4 regions of the Pseudomonas sp. LBUM1653 genome follow, and region 2 is predicted to be linked to each of the others. Evidence: predicted binding sites of a transcription regulator. Region 2 holds the regulator's gene; each other region holds the start of a gene.

Region 1 (5,329 bases), 1.1 Mb from region 2:
GCTGAAGGTTGCTGGTTATGATCTCGTTGAATTCAGACGTAGGTAACGTGAATGAACAGGAATGGAATGCGCCCGATTCATCCTGGTGAAATTCTTAGCGAGGAGTTTTTGAAGCCGCTGGGCATTTCAACCTCAGCGTTGGCCAGCTGGCTGAACGAGCCTGAGGCTGAAGTAAGCGAGGTTGTTAGTCAGCAGAGCGGTGTTGGTGCTGGTCTGGCGAAGAAGCTATCCATCCACCTGACACCACACCCGAGCTCTGGCTGAATCTGCAATCGACCTATGATTTGCGTTTAGCCCAGATCGAGCGTGGTTGAACGTTAAGTATTCAAAGCAACTGCAAGACTCGTGAAGCCCGCTTCCACCACGGGGTCGCCGGACGTCTTGTCCGCTCCCGCTCCGTCACCATCTACGGCACATCCTGCAACCGAATCCACGGCTGGTTGTTCCAATGCAGCAAGCTCAATGAAATTTCTGGCCAGTTGAGCAGGCTCAGTTGCGGGCGTACGGTTGTGGCGGGGTGTTGGGCATCTCGCAGGGCGGGGACGACTTCGTGGGTGAGCCATTCACGTAACGCTCGGTATTCGTGGCAGTAGTGGTAGACAAGGAGGGCGTAGACACCGGATTCGCTGACCAGCAGGGTGTTTTCGATGTTGCCGTAGACAAGCATTTTTACGGCTTGGTGTTGGTCGGGATCGAGTTTTCGGAGTTGGCGGTCATTGAGGTAGATGCGTAGTAATCGGCCCAGGTCGCGGGCGCTGAACCAAGGACGTCACCAAACGAAAAAGGGTGGCAGCTATGCGCGGGTTGGCGAACCGGTGCATCCGGAAAAAACCGGCAGACCCGAAGGTCTCCCACACAGAGCCGCCATAATTCGAGATGGAGAGAGCTCCTCCGGTTCGAATGTGGTCGCGGTGCGTCGGATGCTATCCAGGTCGCCAAACCCAGTGCTGAACATTCAGCTGGGGGTGAGCTTAGGAACCGGAGCATCGCGGCGCAATCAGACGGCGGATGAGAACTTTGTAGGACGTTGCCGGGATTTTTGCGGGGCTGAAGATCAAAAGATCGCAACCTGCGGCAGCTCCTACAGGTGAAGCTGAAGGTCGTGCCGACCTTCAATCGCGGGCAAGCCCCCTCCCACAGGGACCGCGGTGTTATTCGGTTGGTGGGTTCAGCTTCGCTTCCATCTCCGCCACTTTCGCTTCGAGGCTTTCGAGGCGGGCGCGGGTACGCGCCAACACAACCATCTGGCTATCGAACTCTTCCCGGCTAACCAGATCCAGCTTGCTGAACCCGCTTTGCAACAGCGCCTTGAACTGGCTTTCGATTTCGCTTTTCGGCAGCGGAGTGTCGCCGCTGAAGAGGCGGGAGGCGGTGCCTGTCAGGGCGTCTAGGAAGTCTTTGGGCGCGAGCATGGGGGAATGTCCTGGTAGCAATGGCAGGCAGTGTATCACGCAGTGTCTATAGTCAATTCCGCGGGCAAGGGATGCACGCTTTTCGCGCATGCGGACGGACGGCATCGCACCGTTATTGTGCGTAACGCGTTGGGTGTTGTTGTGAAGTGGTCGCGATCTGTTGGCAAAGGCTTGAAATCAAAGTGTTTTGTGGAGATGGCAAGCTTTCTGCTTAGATGCTGATGACCCATGCACTGATGCAGTCGCTGTGACGAATGCAGTGCGCCAGGCGAAACGCGGGGGAGTGTTTCGCAAGGAGCGGTTAGCTGGCGTCGGATGGGCAGGTAAGGCCGACGATGCGTTACAAAGCCAGGCACTGCGCTTAGACTTGAGACGGGTTTGTTTTCCTGGGGCAAGTCCACCAAATTCGGGAGAGAGTTTTCATGAAGCTAGTCACTGCCATCATCAAGCCGTTCAAGTTGGACGACGTGCGCGAGTCGTTGTCCGAGATCGGCGTGCAGGGCATTACCGTTACTGAAGTCAAAGGCTTCGGTCGGCAGAAGGGTCACACCGAGCTGTATCGCGGCGCGGAGTACGTGGTCGATTTCCTGCCAAAGGTGAAGATTGATGTCGCCATTGACGACAAGGATCTCGACCGGGTTATCGAGGCGATAACCAAGGCGGCCAACACCGGCAAGATCGGGGACGGCAAGATCTTCGTGGTCAATCTGGAACAGGCGATTCGCATCCGTACCGGCGAAACCGATACCGACGCAATCTAAGCCGCCACAAACCCAACGCCCCAGGAGAAAACAAAATGACTCTGCGTAAATTCGCAGGGCTAGGAGCCCTGTTGTCCTTCGTAATGCCCTGCCTGGCCATGGCGGCAGACGAAGTGGCGGCCCCAGTCCTCAACTCCGGCGACACCGCCTGGATGTTGACCTCGACAGCCCTCGTGCTGTTCATGACCATTCCCGGCCTCGCGCTGTTCTACGGCGGCATGGTTCGCTCCAAAAACATTCTTTCCGTGATGATGCAGTGCTTCGCCATTACCGGTCTGATCAGCGTCCTGTGGGTCATTTATGGCTACAGCATCGCGTTCGACACCACGGGCATGGAGCAGGGCGTCGTCAACTTCAACTCGTTCTTCGGTGGCATGGGCAAGGCCTTCCTCGCCGGTGTCACGCCATCCAGCCTGACCGGCCCGGCAGCTCTGTTCCCTGAGGCGGTGTTCATCACCTTCCAGATGACGTTCGCGATCATCACCCCGGCGCTGATCGTCGGTGCCTTCGCCGAGCGCATGAAGTTCTCCGCGATGCTGATCTTCATGGGCATCTGGTTCACCCTGGTGTATGCACCGATTGCGCATATGGTCTGGTCCGGCAACGGCGGCCTGATGTGGGACTGGGGTGTTCTGGACTTCGCCGGTGGCACCGTGGTGCACATCAATGCCGGTGTGGCCGGTCTGATTGCCTGCCTGGTGTTGGGCAAGCGTAAAGGCTTCCCGACCACCCCGATGGCGCCGCACAACCTCGGTTACACGCTGATGGGCGCGGCCATGCTGTGGGTCGGCTGGTTCGGTTTCAACGCCGGTTCCGCTGCGGCGGCCAATGGCACTGCCGGTATGGCGATGCTGGTTACGCAAATCGCTACCGCTGCCGCTGCCCTGGGCTGGATGTTTGCCGAGTGGGTCACCCACGGCAAGCCAAGCGCACTGGGTATTGCTTCGGGTGTCGTGGCTGGTCTGGTTGCGATCACTCCTGCCGCTGGCACCGTGGGCCCGATGGGTGCCCTGGTGATCGGTCTGGCAGCGGGCGTGGTGTGCTTCTTCTGCGCTACCACCCTGAAACGCAAACTCGGCTATGACGACTCCCTGGACGCCTTCGGCGTGCACGGTATCGGCGGTATTCTCGGCGCGATCCTTACCGGTGTGTTCGCTGCACCGGCCCTGGGTGGTTTCGGCACTGTCACCGATATCGGTGCACAGGTCTGGATTCAGCTCAAGGGCGTGGGTTTCACGGTGATCTACACCGCGATCGTCACCTACATCATCCTCAAGGTCCTGGACGCCGTCATGGGCCTGCGTATCACCGAAGAAGAAGAAGCGGTCGGTATCGATCTGGCGCTTCACAACGAACGCGGCTACAACTTGTAAGCACGCGCATGAAAAAACTTGCCCGGCTTGCCGGGCATTTTTTTGTCCGAAATTTGACATTGAAGGTCGAGCTGAAAGGTTTTTTCCTACAGGTTTTACGATGTTTGCGTCGAGTGTATTTGTACGGTCGAAGGCTTACAGGAATGAAGGATGATCAGGGCCTTTGTTTTTTCCCAGAGCGCGCTAGAATGCGCCCCGGACGTGCGGAGAACTGTATGTGGCAACAGACTCTGATAACCCTTCGGGCGAGGCCCCGGGGCTTTCATCTGGTAACGGACGAGTTACTCGCCGGCCTGCCTGAACTCAAGGCGTGTCGGGTCGGTCTGTTGCATTTGTGGATACAGCATACCTCGGCGTCGTTGACCATCAACGAGAACGCCGATCCGGCGGTACGTCGCGACTTCGAACGATTTTTCAATCGTCTGATCCCACAAGGAACAGACGGCTTTGAGCATAACGACGAAGGTCTGGACGACCTCCCGGCGCACTTCAAGGCCAGCGTGCTTGGCTGTCAGCTCAGTTTGCCGATTTCGGCGGGCCGACTGGCGTTAGGGACCTGGCAAGGCGTTTATCTGGGCGAGCACCGTGATCATGGCGGTGCCCGTAAAGTCCTCGCCACCGTGCACGGTGAAGGGGCATAACCGCTGGTCAGCAGCGGCTGTTGATTTTTTTCCGGCAGCCTTCGACAGAAGGCAAAGCTGGGCTATAACTAATCTGCTTTTCGCAAGTCATGAGGTAGAACATGAGCGACGATGATCTGGAAAACGACGACCTCGAAGTAGGCGACGACGACGAAACCGAAGAAGGTCTGGAAGCAGCGGCGGAAGACGTCGCTGAAGACGACGGCGGTGATGCCCCCGTTCCGACCGCCAAAGGCAAGGCCAAGGCAGCGGTATCGGTAGATGAACTGCCGAGTGTCGAAGCCAAGAACAAGGAGCGTGACGCCCTGGCCAAGGCCATGGAAGAGTTCCTGGCTCGTGGTGGCAGGGTGCAGGAAGTGGAGGCCAATGTGGTCGCCGATCCTCCCAAGAAGCCTGACAACAAGTACGGTAGCCGGCCTATCTGAGCCTGCTACGCGCTTGTTGAAAGAGCCCGCCGTCGCTGCGGGCTTTTTCATGCCTGAAATAAAAATTCAGGCTTGGCACAATTCACTGTAGGAGCGAGCCTGCTCGCGAAAAACTTGAGAGCGCCGCGGGGCGTCAGGTTTCCAGCGTTATCGTTGACGACCATCGCGAGCAAGCTCGGCTCCTACAGGGGTTGTGTGTGATCAAGATGGTTGAAGGTCATTCCACCGCGCCAACAACGCCGGCAACTCGGTAAGACTGCGGATTTCGGCATCCGGGGCCTTTTCGGCTTCCCACGCTTTGCCCGCCGGGTTGAACCAGATCGCTCGCAGTCCTGCCTGTTGTGCGCCGGCAATGTCATCACCCGGATGATCGCCGATATGCACCGCCGTCTCCGGGGTTGCACCACCACGCTGCAGCGCTTCATGAAACAGGCGCGCATCGGGTTTGGCGATGCCGATGTCTTCGGCGCACAACGCAAACTTGAAGTAGTCCGCCAGCCCCAACCGGCGCACATCGGCGTTGCCGTTGGTGACCACGCCGAGGGTGTAATGGTTGGCCAGTGCCTGGAGGGTCGGTTGCACCTCCGGGAAGATTTCCAGCTGATGCCGGGCATGCAGAAACACTTCGAAACTCTGATCGGCCAGGTCCGACGCTTCGGCGTGGGCGTACCCGGCTTCTTCCAGCGCCTGAAACAACACGCGGCGACGCAAGGCGCT
Region 2 (5,329 bases):
GTGAGCCAGATCATGCTAAGTAAAAAGATTCGCAACATTCTGGTGTTCGGTAGCATCACGGCGATTTTCGCTGCGGTCGGCTATTGGAACATCAGCCCGGAACGCTTCCTCGACAAGCCGGTAGTGCGGGTCGATGAGAGCGCAATCGACTATTACGCCACCAACGCCCACAGCGTGCAGTACCTGCCGGATGGCAGACTGCAATACGAGATGACGTCGGACAAGGTCGAGCACCTGAAAGCCACCGAAGTGACGCTGCTGACCAACCCCGACCTGAACATGTTCCGGGGCACCGAGTTCCCGTGGCACGTCCAGAGCGAAAAAGGCGAAGTCAACCCCGACGGCACCCAGGTCGAACTGATCGATTCGGTGCGCATTACCCGTTTCGACGAGAAAAACCGCAGGACGCTGATCACCACTACTCGCATGACCGTGTTCCCGCAGCAGCAATATGCGCAGACCGAGCAAGACGTTAGAATCGACGGCGCTGGCGGTGTATCGACTGGCAAGGGAATGAAGGCGTATTTGAAAGAAAGCAGGATACACCTGCTATCGAACGTAAGAGGACAGTATGAGGCTCGTTAAAACCCTCCCTATTTTGCTCAGTCTGGGCGCAGCACTGGGAAGCGTGAGCGCCTGGGCTCTGCCGGACGATCAGCAGCAGCCAATCCGCATTCAGGCCGACGACGCCCAACTGGACGACAAGCAAGGCATCGCCACTTACACCGGCGACGTCATCATCACCCAGGGTTCGATGAAGGTCACCGGCAACAAGGTGACCATGACCCGCGCCCCAAACGGCGACATCGACGTGGTGACTTCGGTGGGCAACCTGGCCTACTTCGAGCAACTGCAGACGGCTGGCGACACCAAGCCTGTTCAGGGCTGGGGCGTGACCATCCAGTACCTCGCTCCGCAAAACCGCGTAGTACTGATCGATAAGGCCAAAGTCATCGATAAGGACAACAACGTCACCCAGGGCGAAAAAATCGTCTACGACACCGAGAAGAAGCTGGCCAGCGCCGGTCGCGCCACGGGCAGCAAGGTGACCGAGTCGCGTCCGCGCATCGACATGGTGATCCAGCCGAAAAAGAAAACCGAAGAGCAAAAGGCCCCGTAATGGCAACTCTGAAAGCCCAGCACTTGGCCAAGAGCTACAAGAGCCGCCAGGTCGTGCGTGACGTCAGCCTGTCCATCGACAGCGGCCAGATCGTCGGCCTGCTCGGCCCTAACGGCGCCGGCAAGACCACCTGCTTCTACATGATCGTCGGCCTGGTACAGGCCGATCAGGGCCGCGTGCTGATCGATGACCTCGACGTCAGCCACCAGCCGATGCACGGTCGCGCCAAGGCGGGCATCGGTTATCTGCCGCAAGAAGCGTCGATCTTCCGCAAACTGTCGGTGGCCGACAACATCATGGCCATCCTCGAGACCCGCAAGGAACTCGACAAGGCCGGTCGCCGAAAGGAACTGGAAAGCCTGCTGCAGGAGTTCCACATCAGCCACATCCGCGACAACCTCGGCATGAGCCTGTCCGGTGGCGAACGCCGCCGGGTGGAAATCGCCCGGGCACTGGCCACCAACCCGAAATTCATCCTGCTCGACGAACCTTTCGCCGGCGTGGACCCGATCTCGGTGGGCGACATCAAGCAGATCATCCACCACCTCAAGGCCAAGGGCATCGGCGTGCTGATCACCGACCACAACGTCCGCGAAACCCTGGATATCTGCGAAACCGCCTACATTGTCAACGATGGCCAACTGATCGCCGAAGGCGACGCTGAAACCATCCTGGCCAACGACCTGGTGAAGGAAGTGTACCTGGGGCATGAATTCCGTCTGTAAGCGTCGAGGTGTCCGGCGGGTCGCCCAAACGCTTGCCGCAATAAAAAATCAACCTTTTTTTATTGTTACAGCGCTCTAGGCAAACGCCGCGGTTTCGGGCATATAATTTGCTTATGTTTGGCGCTCCGGCGCCCTGTAGTGGATGGCGCATGTGCGCCGGCGAATAAGGTGTTAAGCCCCTGCCATGAAACCATCGCTAGTCTTGAGAATGGGCCAGCAGCTGACGATGACACCGCAGCTGCAACAGGCCATCCGCCTGCTCCAATTGTCGACCCTGGACCTGCAACAGGAAATCCAGGAGGCCCTGGAGTCCAATCCGATGCTCGAGCGCCAGGAAGAAGGCGACGACTTCGACAATTCCGACCCTCTGGCCGACAACGCCGAACACAAACCCAACACCGAAATCCAGGAACCCTCCTACCAGGAAAGCGCCCCGACGGTCGATAACATCGAGGAAGGCGACTGGAACGAGCGCATTCCCAACGAACTGCCTGTCGACACCGCCTGGGAAGACGTCTACCAGACCAGCGCCAGCAGCCTGCCGAGCAACGATGACGACGAGTGGGACTTCACCACCCGCACATCGGCCGGCGAGAGCCTGCAAAGCCACCTGCTGTGGCAATTGAACCTGGCACCGATGTCCGACACCGATCGCCTGATCGCCGTGACCCTGATCGACTGCATCAACAACCAGGGTTATCTGGACGAGACGCTGGAGGAAATCCTCGAAGCCTTCGATCCGGAACTGGACATCGAACTGGACGAAATCGAAGCCGTCCTGCACCGCATCCAGCAATTCGAACCCGCCGGCATCGGAGCGCGCAACCTGGGCGAATGCCTGCTGCTGCAATTGCGCCAGCTACCCGCCAAGACGCCTTGGCTGGCCGAAGCCAAGCGCCTGGTCACTGACTACATCGACTTGCTCGGCAGCCGCGACTACAGCCAGCTGATGCGCCGCATGAAGCTCAAGGAAGATGAACTGCGCCAGGTGATCGAACTGGTCCAGAGCCTCAACCCGCGCCCGGGCTCGCAAATCGAGTCGACCGAAGCCGAATACGTGGTTCCGGACGTGATCGTGCGCAAGGACAACGAGCGCTGGCTGGTGGAGCTCAACCAGGAGTCGGTGCCTCGCCTGCGGGTCAACGCCCAGTATGCAGGCTTCGTTCGCCGTGCCGACACCAGCGCCGACAACACCTTCATGCGCAATCAGCTGCAGGAAGCCCGCTGGTTCATCAAAAGCCTGCAAAGCCGCAACGAAACCCTGATGAAAGTGGCCACACAGATCGTCGAGCATCAGCGCGGCTTCCTGGAGTACGGCGACGAAGCCATGAAACCATTGGTGCTGCATGACATCGCCGAAGCGGTCGGCATGCACGAGTCGACGATTTCACGGGTGACCACGCAGAAATTCATGCATACCCCTCGGGGCATCTATGAATTGAAATACTTTTTCTCCAGCCACGTCAGCACCTCCGAGGGCGGAGAATGCTCGTCCACGGCGATTCGCGCGATCATCAAAAAACTGGTTGCCGCGGAAAATCAGAAAAAGCCGTTGAGTGACAGCAAGATCGCTGGTTTACTGGAGGCACAAGGCATTCAGGTGGCTCGCCGCACCGTCGCCAAGTACCGCGAATCCCTGGGGATCGCGCCTTCGAGCGAACGCAAGCGGTTGATGTAGGGCCACGCCACAGCGTTCCAGTGGCAGATCATCTGGATCTGCCGCTTTATGCACTGGCAACGAAGGAGAAGCTGTATGCAAGTCAACATCAGTGGACACCAACTGGAAGTGACCGAACCTCTTCGCTCCTACATCGGCGAAAAACTCGAACGACTGGAGCGACATTTCGACAAGATCACCAACGTGCAGGTCACGATGACGGTCGAAAAGCTGAAGCAGAAAATCGAAGCCACGCTGCATATTCCCGGCAATGAAGTGGTCGCCAACGCGGAACATACCGATATGTACGCGGCAATCGACGCCCTTACCGACAAGCTGGATAAACAACTCAAAAAGCATAAGGAAAAGACCCAGAGCCTCCTCCAGGGCGCTACGGGTCGTTAACACTCCCAACCCATGATCCGACTTGAAAGCATCCTGACCCCCGGCCGTTCCCTGGTGAACGTGCCGGGCGGCAGTAAAAAGAAAGCCCTCGAGCAAATTGCCAACCTTATCCACAAAGAAGTGCCGGATCTGGAGATGCAAGATGTCTTCGAGGCTCTTATTGCCCGTGAAAAACTCGGCTCAACCGGTTTTGGCAACGGCATCGCCATTCCTCACTGCCGCCTGAAGGGTTGCACCTCGCCCATCAGCGCCCTGATGCACCTTGATGCACCCATCGATTTCGACGCCATCGACGGTGCCCCGGTTGACCTGCTGTTCGTTCTGCTGGTCCCGGAAGCCGCTACCGATGCGCACCTGGAGCTGTTACGCCAGATCGCCAGCATGCTCGACCGCAAGGAAGTGCGCGAAAAACTGCGCAGCGCCCCGAGCAATGAAGCCTTGTATCAGGTTGTCCTGGACGAGCAAAACGGTCATTAATCATGCGCTTGATCATCGTCAGCGGGCGTTCCGGCTCCGGTAAAAGTACCGCCCTCGACGTCCTCGAGGACAACGGCTACTACTGCATTGACAACCTGCCTGCCGGGTTGCTGCCCGAACTGGCCGAGCGAGCGCTGATACACACCGAGCTGGCACAACCGCTGGTTGCCGTATCCATCGATGCTCGCAACCTGCCAAGTCACCTGTCGCGGTTCCCCGAGTTGCTGGCAGAAGTGCGCAGCCGCCATATCCAGTGCGATGTCCTGTACCTGGATGCCGATGAGGAAACCCTGCTCAAACGTTTCTCGGAAACCCGTCGGCGTCACCCGCTGAGCAATGCCAACCGCTCACTGGCTGAAGCGATCAACGACGAGACCACCCTGCTCGGACCGATTGCCGACCTTGCCGATCTCAAGCTCAACACTACCAGCCTGAATTTGTATCAGCTGCGCGATACCATCAAGCTACGCCTGCTGAACCAGCCGGAACCCGGTACGGCATTCCTCGTGGAGTCGTTCGGGTTCAAGCGTGGCATGCCGGTCGACGCCGACCTGGTCTTCGATGTGCGCTGCCTGCCCAATCCTTACTGGAAGCCGGAACTGCGCGAGCAGTCCGGACTCGACCAACCGGTGGCCGAGTACCTGGCGGCGCAACCCGATGTCGAGGAAATGTTCCAGGACATTTCTACTTACCTGCTCAAATGGCTGCCACGCTTTGCCGCCAGCAACCGTGCCTATGTCACCATTGCCATTGGCTGCACCGGCGGCCATCACCGCTCCGTCTACCTGACTGAACGTCTTGGCCAGGTCCTGCAGCAATCCCTGAAGAACGTCCAGGTTCGCCACCGCGACCTCAGCTAAAGGATTCACACCGCGATGCCTGCTCTGGAAATCGAAATCATCAACAAGCTGGGCCTGCATGCGCGCGCTTCGGCAAAATTCGTTG
Region 3 (5,329 bases), 2.7 Mb from region 2:
TCGCTCCCACAGGGGGAATGCATTTCAATTGTGGGAGCGACGGTGCGACGATTCGACCTGCTCGCGAAGAGGCCTGCAAAGGCACCAAAAACCTCAGCCCAACAATTCACTCATGGCAATAATCTGCTCCGCCACCTGGATCAGCTTCTGCTGGCGGCTCATCGCCTGGCGACGCATCAGGGTGTAGGCCTCTTCTTCGTTGCAGTCCTTCATCTTCATCAGCAGCCCCTTGGCCAGCTCGATGCGCTTGCGCTCGGCCAATTGCTGGTCACGGGCGTGCAGTTGGGCGCGCAGGGCCTGGTCGCTCTCGAAGCGCGCCATGGCCACGTCGAGAATCGGTTGCAGGCGCTGTGCGTGAATGCCCTCAACGATGTAGGCACTCACCCCGGACTTGATCGCCTGACGCATCACATCGGGGTCGTGTTCGTCGGTAAACATCACGATCGGCCGTGGCTGGTCGCGGCTGACCAGTACCACTTGCTCCATGACATCGCGGCTTGGTGACTCGGTATCGATCAGGATTACGTCCGGGCGCACCGTTTCGACGCGTTCGGGCAGGTCGATGGTCAGCCCGGATTCGTCGATGACCTCGAAACCGGCCTCGGTCAGGGCTGCCTTCAAGCGGCCGACTTTTTTCGCGGTGTCGTTGATCAGCAGGATACGCAACATGTCTGCAGTCTCCTGTCAGCGGCTGGCGAGAAGTGGCGAGCTGTCGCTCATGGCGTGCAGCTTGAAGCTGCGGGCATAACCGGCCGGGTCCGAACCATCCCAGACCATGCCGTCGATCAACTGGCTGCTGCGCATCTCATTGCCGGGGGCGGCGACACCGACGGCGCAGGCGGCCTCACGGTATAAGTCTAGTTGTTGCACCTGACGGGCTACGGCGAGGTAATCGGGGTCGTCGCGCAACAGGCCCCAGCGACGAAACTGGGTCATGAACCACATGCCATCGGACAGGTAGGGCAGGTTGACCGCCCCTTGCCCATGGAAGCGCAGCGGGTGCGGGTCTTGCCATTCGTTACCAAGGCCGTCGGCGTATTCACCCAGCAGCCGCGGTTCGATGCACGACAGCGGCGCATCGAGGTACTGCGGTGCGCTGAGCAATTGCGCGGTACTGCGGCGATTCTCGCTGCTGTCGTCGATGAAGCGGCTGGCTTCGAGGATCGCCATCACCAGCGCACGGGCGGTGTTGGGGTATTGCTCGACGAAGGCGCGCGTACAGCCGAGGACTTTTTCCGGGTGATCGGGCCAGATGGCCTGGGACGTGGCCAGGGTAAAACCGAGGTCTTGCTTCACCGCGCTGTCGGCCCAGGGCTCGCCGACGCAAAAGCCGTCGATACGCCCGGCTTGCAGGTGCGCCACCATTTGCGGTGGCGGCACCACAACGCTGTCGACGTCGTGCAGCGGATGAATGCCCTGGCTCGCCAGCCAGTAGTACAACCACATGGCATGGGTGCCGGTGGGAAAGGTCTGGGCGAAGGTCAGTTTTGGGCGAGTTTGGTGCACGTGACGGTCCAGTGCTTCAGGACTGGTCACGCCGACGGCCTGCAAGCCGTGGGAGAGATTGATGCTCTGGCCGTTCTGGTTCAGGCCCATGAGCACCGCCATGTCGGTGGGAGCCACACCGCCGATGCCCAGGTGCACGGCGTAGATCAAGCCGTACAGGCTGTGGGCAGCGTCGAGTTCGCCGCTGACCAGTTTGTCCCGCAGGTTGGCCCAGGACGACTGGCGCTTTAGGTTCAAGGTCAGTCCGTAGGGCTGGGCGAAGCCCTGGGTGGCGGCGACCACCACCGAAGCGCAGTCGCTCAGTGCCATGAAGCCGAGGTTGATTTCGGTCTTTTCCGGGGCATCGCTGCCATTGACCCAGGCCAAGGGGCCGGTTGAGGGTTCGTTCATCGATTTCGCACCTTCCAAAAAAAACGTCGTCCCTGACCCCGTATAAGCAGGGCCGGCTGACGACGCCATTGTCCTGGCACGCATTCCGCCTTTGGCCTGCGTGCTGATGCCTATGCTGGTGCAAGGCATATGCCATCGCCCGCTGATTTTGCCGCGCGCCTCGCTTGCGACCCCGATGCGCGGGTATAATCGCCGCCTCATTTCGCCGCCAATCGAGTCAAACCCGCCCATGTACACCCTGGCCCGTCAGCTGTTGTTCAAACTTTCCCCGGAAACCTCCCACGATCTGTCCTTGGACCTGATCGGCGCGGGCGGACGTCTGGGGCTCAACGGTTTGCTGTGCAAGGCCCCGGCAAAACTGCCGGTGAATGTCATGGGCCTGGACTTCCCGAACCCGGTGGGCCTGGCCGCCGGCCTGGACAAGAACGGCGCCGCCATCGACGGCTTTGCGCAACTGGGTTTTGGTTTTGTCGAAATCGGCACCATTACCCCGCGTGCGCAACCGGGCAATCCGAAACCCCGGTTGTTCCGTCTGCCGGAGGCCGAGGCGATCATCAACCGCATGGGGTTCAACAACCTTGGCGTCGATCACCTGCTGGCCCGCGTGGCGGCCGCCAAGTACAAGGGCGTGCTGGGCATCAATATCGGCAAGAACTTCGACACCCCGGTCGAACGCGCGGTGGACGACTACCTGATCTGCCTGGACAAGGTCTACGCCCACGCCAGCTATGTGACGGTCAACGTCAGCTCGCCCAATACCCCGGGCCTGCGCAGCCTGCAATTCGGTGACTCGCTCAAGCAGCTGCTGGCCGACCTCGCCACGCGTCGAGCAGAACTGGCGCTGCGTCACGGCAGACACGTGCCGCTGGCGATCAAGATCGCGCCGGACATGACCGACGAAGAAACCGCGCAGGTCGCGCAGGCGTTGATCGAAACCGGAATGGACGCTGTCATCGCCACCAACACCACCTTGAGCCGCGTGGGTGTCGAAGGCATGGAGCATGGTGACGAGGCAGGCGGTCTGTCCGGCGCGCCGGTGCGTGACAAGAGCACGAACACCGTGAAGGTGCTGGCCTCGGAACTGGGCGGTCGCTTGCCGATCATCGCGGCGGGCGGCATCACCGAAGGCCGGCACGCGGCGGAGAAAATCAGCGCGGGCGCGAGCCTGGTGCAGATCTACTCGGGCTTCATCTACAAGGGCCCGGCGCTCATCCGTGAGTCCGTAGACGCCATAGCAGCCTTGCGCTGATCCCTTGTAGGAGCACGGCTTGCCGGCGATAGCGGTCTCAAGGACGCCATCGCCGGCAAGCCGTGCTCCTACAGGGATCGTGTCTGGCCATACAGTAGGCATAAAAAAGGGCCCCTTCAAAGGAGCCCTTGGGCCGTAGCCCGCCGTCCGGATGGGACGTGCGTGGTTAATTCGCTACATAATCAGATTGTGTGTCGGAGTGTGTGCCCTGTGTTAGCCGACGGCGTGAAGTTCGTTGAGTCTGTGGATTCCCGCAGTGCCGGTCATACCGTCCCAATTGTCGCCGCGTCCTTCGCGCCAGCCGTTAATCCAGGCTTGGCGTACCGACGGTAGAGTAAATGGGCAAAGCTCACGGGATTTGCCACCAACGCCATATTGATATCCGCGCAAAAATGCTCTTTCCAACGGATCACGCTTAAGTCTTCTCATAGGGTGTTGCCCTCACTTGTTGACTGTATGTATCGCGTCGACCTCAATCGAGGTCTGGCAGAAAAACTCTGCCGTTGGGGGCTCGTTGCCGGCGTGACGAGCCAAGGTGTTGGCGTCATTGCGCCGCCAACCTGTATTGAGTTCTAACCAATGCGTCACATCGAGGGAATGATCGTTTTGTCATAAGGACGTAACCGTTAATGTGCTATGGCACTAAGTAACATGATGTTTGTGGCGAATTTATTGATCAAACCCCGGTATGATCGGCCCTGCGTTAGATGATCAGGTTCATCCCTTGCTGAGAATGCCTCCCGTTGCCAGGACGGACTATTCGACGAAGGGTCGACTTATGTCATTTTGTTGCATCAACTTTTTTATCTGTCCTTGCATCTAAGCTCATTTAACCCGGGCAGCAAGGGTGGAACGGCACACCTTCGTGCCACGCGGGCGCTCTTCGAGAAAAGCGCCTGATTGAAAACCGGGCCGGCAATGCGTTGCCGGTCCACTCAGCAAAGGCTCCGAATCCTCATGTCCGATCGTTTCGAACTCTTCCTCACTTGCCCTAAAGGCCTTGAAGGCCTGCTCATCGAGGAAGCCGTCGGGCTTGGCCTTGAGGAAGCACGTGAGCACACTTCTGCCGTGCGTGGCATGGCTACCATGGAAACCGCTTATCGCCTGTGCCTGTGGTCGCGCCTGGCCAACCGGGTGCTGCTGGTGCTCAAGCGTTTCCCGATGAAAGACGCCGAAGACCTCTACCACGGTGTGCTGGACATCGAGTGGCAAGACCACATGCTCAATGACGGCACCCTGGCCGTCGAATTCAGCGGTCACGGCTCGGGCATCGACAACACCCACTTCGGCGCCTTGAAGGTCAAGGACGCCATCGTCGACAAACTGCGCACCCCGCAGGGTGACCGTCCGTCCATCGACAAGCTCAACCCGGACCTGCGCATCCATCTGCGCCTGGATCGCGGTGAAGCGATCCTCTCGCTCGATCTGTCCGGCCATAGCCTGCACCAGCGCGGCTATCGCCTGCAGCAAGGCGCGGCGCCGCTGAAGGAAAACCTCGCGGCGGCGATCCTGATCCGCTCCGGCTGGCCACGCATTGCGGCTGAAGGCGGAGCTCTGGCTGACCCAATGTGCGGTGTCGGCACCTTCCTGGTCGAAGCGGCGATGATCGCTGCCGACATCGCGCCGAACCTGCGCCGCGAGCAATGGGGTTTCACCGCCTGGCTCGGTCACGTACCGGCGCTGTGGAAAAAACTCCATGAAGAAGCCAGCGAGCGCGCCGCAGCCGGTATGGCCAAGCCACCGTTGTGGATTCGCGGTTACGAAGCTGATCCGCGCCTGATTCAACCAGGGCGCAACAACGTCGAACGTGCCGGCCTGAGCGAGTGGATCAAGATCTACCAGGGCGAAGTCGCGACCTTCGAGCCGCGTCCGGACCAGAACCAGAAAGGCCTGGTGATCTGCAACCCACCGTACGGCGAGCGTCTGGGCGACGAGGCGAGCCTGCTCTACCTCTATCAGAACCTTGGCGAACGCCTGCGTCAGGCTTGCCTCAACTGGGAAGCCGCGGTGTTTACCGGCGCCCCGGACCTGGGCAAGCGCATGGGTATCCGCAGCCACAAGCAGTATTCGTTCTGGAACGGCGCCTTGCCGTGCAAGCTGTTGCTGATCAAGGTGTTGCCAGATCAGTTCGTCACCGGCGAGCGTCGTACCCCAGAGCAGCGTCAGGCCGAGCGTGAACAGGCG
Region 4 (5,329 bases), 2.3 Mb from region 2:
TCGGTGATTTTCAGCTCATTACTGATCACCGGGGCAGGCGTTGGAATGGTCGGAGGCACGGTGGGCGGAACCGGCGTGCTGACCGACACCAGTTTGCCCGATGTGTCGAAGGTCATGGTCGAAGCGATTGGCGGTGTCGCAGCGTCCGTCGGGTCGCTGCCGTCCGGATTGCGATCATCGATCAGGGTATAGGTGTCCCAGGTGTTCGGCCCAGTCTTGACCATGTATTGATCCATGGTGTGCTGGTTGCCCTGAGTGTCGAAAACCGGAGTACTGAACTGCTTGCTGAAGGTTTCCGACTTGCTCGGGTCGAACTTGTTGGCCGCCACAGTCTGATCGATCACGGGAGCCGTAGAGTTCAGGTTGATCGTCGACGACACCGCGGTGGTGGATTTCGGCGCCAAGTTGGACGTGTCGATACGCAGGTCAGTCAATACGCCGTTGACAATCTTGCCATTGGCATCCACACCGTAGCCTTGCAGGCGCGAGGTACCATCGCTGTTGGTAACGTAGCCTTCCTTGTCGACCTTGAACGTACCGGCACGGGTGTAGGACAACGAGCCGCTGTTGTTCAATACGAAGAAGCCTGAGCCATTGATGCCCATGTCCAGCACATTACCGGTGGCGCTGATATCGCCCTGGGTAAATTGTTGGGAAACGTTGGCCAGACGCACGCCGCTGCCGGTGACCTTGCTGCCCGTACCCAGTTTGGACGCTGAGTACACGTCTTCGAATTCTGCGCGGGACGATTTAAAGCCGGTGGTTGCAACGTTGGCGATGTTGTTACCGGTGACGTCCAATTGTTTGTTGGCGGCATAGAGACCGCTAAGGCCGATGTTGAAAGACATATTCCACTCCTTTTGTGCCGCGTTAGTCGGCTCTATATACCAATGGTTTGCACTTTGGACAGGGCGACACTGCCGAGCCCGGCCAGGTTGAGCATCAACTCACCGCCGGTCTGGCTGATGGTCACGCTGTTGACCGTTGCCGGCAGGTTGGTGACCAGTGCCACGCCCTTGTCATCGATGGTGGTGTTCGCCGCAAAGGTATAAGTACCCGAATCAACGACCTTGCCGGCATCGTCCTTGCCATCCCAGGTGAAGCTGCTGGTGCCGGCCTGCTGATCGTCCAGCTTGATGGTGCGGACAGTCTTGCCATCCTTGTCGGTGATTTTCACCGACACTTCAGCCACCGACTGCGGTATGACCACCGAACCGGTCATGCCCTTCGTGGTGTCGACCACGGACTTGTCGCCCGGCGCGATGACGGAACGCCCGACCAGTGCCGAAGCCTGCAACGCCTGGGACGAGTTGTAGTTGCCGGCGATGCCGGACACGGTACTGTTGAGCGTGGTGATGCCTTCCAGGCTGCTGAACTGCGCCAGCTGCGCCACGAACTCGCCGTTGCCCTGAGGCTCCAGCGGGTTCTGGTTTTTCAGCTGGGTCACCAGCAATTGCAGGAACGCATCCTTGCCCAGGGCCTTTTTGCCCGTGGCACTACCGGCTGCCGATGCCAGGCTATCGGAGTTGGTATTGGTCTTGATCGAAGAGTTGGCCAGGATGTCGTTGAGGCTCAGGCCACTGGTGGTATCGGTAACACTCATCTGAGTCGCCCCTTATCACTGACCGAGGGTCAGGACCTTCTGCATCATGGTCTTGGCGGTATTCATCATTTCGGCGTTGGTCTGGAACGAACGGCTCGCGGAAATCATGTCAGCCATTTCTTCCACCACGTTGACGTTCGGGTAGTAGACATAGCCCTTGGCATCGGCGGCCGGATGGTTCGGCTCGTAGCGTGCTTCAAGGTTGCTTTGGTCTTCGACTACGCCCAGTACCTGCACGCCTTGACCGGCCGCGTCCTGATTCTGGAACAGAGAATCGCTGCCACCGCCTTGGCCGCCCTGGAACATGGTGGCGAACACCGGGTGACGCGCACGGTAGGTCTGGTCGATGCTCGACGAGACAGTCTCGGCGTTGGCAATGTTCGAGGCCACGGTGTTCAAGCGCGTGGTCTGGGCACTCATGCCGCTACCGGCAATGTTGAAAACACTGGATAGAGACATGACTTACTCTCCGCGCAGGGCTGACACCAGCCCTTTGAATTTACTGTTGAGCAGGGTGAAGCTGGCCTGGAAGTTGACGGAGTTTTCCGCGTAGTTCGACTGTTCCAGCTGGGCGTCCACGGTGTTCTGGTCGATCGACGGTTGCATCGGCGTGCGGTACATCAGCGACTCGTCGCCATTGCCTAGACCCTGGGCTTCGATATGACGGCTGTTGGTCATGTTCAGGGCGAAGGTGCCGTTTTTGGCTTTATCGTTCTGCGCCTCGAGCACTTTCGAGAACTCCAGGTCCCGAGCCTTGTAGTTCGGGGTGTCGGCGTTGGCAATGTTGTTGGCCAGGACTTCGGCACGCTGAGCGCGGAAGCCCAATGCCTTTTCGTGAATACCGAGCGCTTTATCGAAGCTGATGCTCATGTCGGGAAACCTTCGGCTGACCTGATTTTTCGTACGATGGACATAGCAAGCGTCATGCCAATTCAAAAAAGCCCATAAACCGGGGCTTTGCGAGCACAGGTCCAGGCGGCAACGACAGAAAAGCGGCAACCGGTTTCCGCTGGATGCCGCTTTTCTGCCGCTTAGTCGACGCAACACGTTCCCTGTAGGAGCTGCCGGAGGCTGCGATCTTTTGATCTGGATCTTTAACAAAACAAAATCAAAAGATCGCAGCCTGCGGCAGCTCCTACGTGATGCAAAAGCGGCGGTCATAAAAAAGGGAGTCCTTGAGGACTCCCGTTTTTATGACCGCCGCTTTTGCATCACTTCGCCTGGTAAATAATCCCCGGGCTGCACTGGACCATCTGGTAATGATCCGGCAATCCGTTCAGCGCTTCGGACGCACCGAGGAACAGATAACCTCCCGGCTTCAACGTGCTGTGAATGCGCAACAGGATGTCCTTCTTCACTTCGGCGGAGAAGTAGATCAGCACGTTGCGACAGAACACGATGTCGAACTTGCCAAGGCTCGCGTAGCTGTCCAGCAGGTTGAACGAGCGAAACTCGACCCGGCTCTTGATCGGTGCCTTGATCGCCCAGCGCCCCGGCCCCTTAGGGTCGAAATAACGCTGCAGCCGCTCGGGGGACAGGCCGCGACCGATGGCCAGGCTGTCGTACTCGCCGGTCTTGCAGTTGTTCAGCATGGTACCGGAAAGGTCGGTGGCCACAATCTGCACGCCCATCCTCAACTGCCCGGCATTGAATCGCTCGAACTCGTCGATGGACATCGACAGCGAATACGGTTCCTGGCCCGACGAACACGCCGCCGACCAGATCCGCAGACGCTGGCCGGGACTGGCCTTGATCGCTTCGGGCAGCACCTTGTTCTTCAACACTTCAAACGGATAGGTATCACGAAACCATAGGGTTTCGTTGGTCGTCATCGCATCCACGACCATCTCGCGCAACCCGCTGCGCGGCTGGCTCTGAATGCGCTGGACCAGCTCACCCAGGGACTTGATGCCTTGCTGCTCCATCAGTTTGTTGAGACGGCTGGAGACCAGATACTGCTTGTTTTCACCGAGCAAAATGCCACAGGCTTTTTCCAGGAACACCCGGAACTGTTCGAAATCCAAATTACCCGTAGACAATGCTGCCGCCTCTAAAATCGTGTTGACTGCCGGGGGCCGAACGCCCCTAGCTGATGTCTGCTGCTTTGATCCGGTCGACTACCCGGGATGCCAGGTCATCAGGACGGAATTTGGCCAGGAAGTCATCGGCACCGACCTTCCTCACCATCGCCTGATTGAACACACCCGACAACGAAGTATGCAGGATGATATGAAGCTTTTGCATGCGAGGGTCGTTGCGGATCTCGGCCGTGAGGGTGTATCCGTCCATTTCCGGCATCTCGATGTCGGAAATCATCATCAGGAACTCCTCCTCCGGCTTCTTGCCCTCGTCGACCAGTTTGCGCAGGTAATCCAGCGCTTGCCGACCGTCGTTCAACGCCACCACTTCAACACCGACCGTTTGCAGGCAACGGGTGACCTGCTTGCGCGCCACCGACGAGTCATCGACCGTCAACACGCGCAAGGAGAGCGCCTTGTGCTGGGTCTCGACATCCACCACGCCGGCGGAAATCGCTTCCGGGGTCGGTGCCACTTCCGCCAGCACCTTCTCGACGTCGATGATTTCCACTAACTGGTTGTCGACCCGAGTCACCGCCGTCAGGTAATGATCACGCCCCGTGCCCTTGGGTGGTGGATGAATCTCCTCCCAGTTCATGTTGACGATGCGTTCCACCGAGCGCACCAGGAAGCCCTGGGTCTTGGTGTTGTACTCCGTGATGATCACGAAGGGGTTGTTCTTGTCCTTCAAGCCACCGGAACCGGTCGCCATCGCCAGATCAAGGATCGGAATGGTCGCCCCCCGGATATTCGCCACACCACACACGACAGGACTGGACTTGGGCATCAACGTCAGTTTGGGGCATTGCAGCACCTCCCGCACCTTGAACACGTTGATCCCATACAGCTGCTGGCCGTCGAGACGGAACAACAGCAACTCAAGGCGATTCTGCCCCACCAGTTGCGTGCGCTGGTTTACCGAATCCATTACACCAGCCATGCCTGACTCCTACGCCAACGCTAAGTGTTGTTGCGACGCGCCTTCATCACTAAACGGCACGGCGCTTGCTTTTTAACTGTTATGAACACAGAACCGACATTATTCCGACGCCTGACCACTCCGTGCCGCCACTGGCTCGGGGTGTTGTCGGCTGTTTGCCTGTTCAACGCTGGCAGCCCTGCCCTTGCTGACGCGGTTACCTTGCCTGACATGCTTATCGGCGTCACCCAGGGCTTTCTTGAATTCACCGTAGAGGACTATTTGGCGACCAGTCAAACCCAAGGTCGCTACGAAATCCAGGTGAACCCGCTCGATCCGCGCTTGCGCATGCCGATGTGCGACAAGGAATTGACAGCCACCTTGGAGAGTCCGGCCAAGCCGTTGGGTCGCGTAACGGTCAAGGTTCGCTGCGAGGGAACATCCCCCTGGACAGTCTTCGTACCCGCTCAAGTACGCCTGTTTCGCGAGGTCGTCACCACCACCCGGCCACTGCGTCGCGCCGGTATTGTCGAACCGCAGGACGTCATGCTTCGTGAGCGCGATATCAGCCTGCTCAACCAGGGTTATCTGACGGCCGTGGACCAGGCCATCGGGCAACGACTTACCCGACCAATGGTCAATGATCAGGTCATCAGCCTGGTGCACATCGAACAGGCGCAAGTCATAAGCAAGGGCGACCAGGTGGTGATTACCGCCCGCAGTGGTACG

What was found. The regulator sigma-54, encoded in region 2, starts transcription at its own class of promoters, with help from an activator protein. The targets are predictions, from matches to a motif close to ANTGGCATNNANNTTGCTNT.
Positions count from the first base shown of each region.
Region 1: glnK (P-II family nitrogen regulator) is a predicted target of sigma-54. The motif match lies at 1,607-1,626, and genes of this name have one in related genera.
Region 3: ACA054_RS23795 (CmpA/NrtA family ABC transporter substrate-binding protein) is a predicted target of sigma-54. The motif match lies at 2,014-2,033, and genes of this name have one in related genera.
Region 4: flgB (flagellar basal body rod protein FlgB) is a predicted target of sigma-54. The motif match lies at 2,516-2,535, and genes of this name have one in related genera.

Region 1 covers NZ_CP166803.1:6,869,894-6,875,222, reverse strand. Annotated here, with positions in the region: partial or broken gene ACA054_RS31205 (HigA family addiction module antitoxin) at 52-314, shown strand; partial or broken gene ACA054_RS31200 (BRO-N domain-containing protein) at 326-769, opposite strand; gene ACA054_RS31195 (accessory factor UbiK family protein) at 1,152-1,412, opposite strand; gene glnK (P-II family nitrogen regulator) at 1,835-2,173, shown strand; gene ACA054_RS31185 (ammonium transporter) at 2,209-3,546, shown strand; gene ACA054_RS31180 (secondary thiamine-phosphate synthase enzyme YjbQ) at 3,762-4,187, shown strand; gene sutA (dormancy-specific transcriptional regulator SutA) at 4,289-4,612, shown strand; partial or broken gene ACA054_RS31170 (outer membrane lipoprotein carrier protein LolA) at 4,690-4,776, opposite strand; gene ACA054_RS31165 (HAD family hydrolase) at 4,814-5,329, opposite strand, start outside.
Region 2 covers NZ_CP166803.1:952,394-957,722, reverse strand. Annotated here, with positions in the region: gene ACA054_RS04235 (KdsC family phosphatase) at 1-4, shown strand, start outside; gene lptC (LPS export ABC transporter periplasmic protein LptC) at 13-585, shown strand; gene lptA (lipopolysaccharide transport periplasmic protein LptA) at 572-1,120, shown strand; gene lptB (LPS export ABC transporter ATP-binding protein) at 1,120-1,845, shown strand; gene ACA054_RS04215 (RNA polymerase factor sigma-54) at 2,030-3,523, shown strand; gene hpf (ribosome hibernation-promoting factor, HPF/YfiA family) at 3,599-3,907, shown strand; gene ptsN (PTS IIA-like nitrogen regulatory protein PtsN) at 3,920-4,384, shown strand; gene rapZ (RNase adapter RapZ) at 4,387-5,244, shown strand; gene ACA054_RS04195 (HPr family phosphocarrier protein) at 5,260-5,329, shown strand, end outside.
Region 3 covers NZ_CP166803.1:5,303,918-5,309,246, reverse strand. Annotated here, with positions in the region: gene ACA054_RS23800 (ANTAR domain-containing response regulator) at 94-669, opposite strand; gene ACA054_RS23795 (CmpA/NrtA family ABC transporter substrate-binding protein) at 685-1,896, opposite strand; gene ACA054_RS23790 (quinone-dependent dihydroorotate dehydrogenase) at 2,126-3,145, shown strand; gene rmf (ribosome modulation factor) at 3,359-3,574, opposite strand; gene rlmKL (bifunctional 23S rRNA (guanine(2069)-N(7))-methyltransferase RlmK/23S rRNA (guanine(2445)-N(2))-methyltransferase RlmL) at 4,103-5,329, shown strand, end outside.
Region 4 covers NZ_CP166803.1:5,680,264-5,685,592, forward strand. Annotated here, with positions in the region: gene flgE (flagellar hook protein FlgE) at 1-848, opposite strand, end outside; gene flgD (flagellar hook assembly protein FlgD) at 881-1,603, opposite strand; gene flgC (flagellar basal body rod protein FlgC) at 1,619-2,062, opposite strand; gene flgB (flagellar basal body rod protein FlgB) at 2,066-2,473, opposite strand; gene cheR (protein-glutamate O-methyltransferase CheR) at 2,815-3,642, opposite strand; gene ACA054_RS25620 (chemotaxis protein CheV) at 3,689-4,621, opposite strand; gene flgA (flagellar basal body P-ring formation chaperone FlgA) at 4,703-5,329, shown strand, end outside.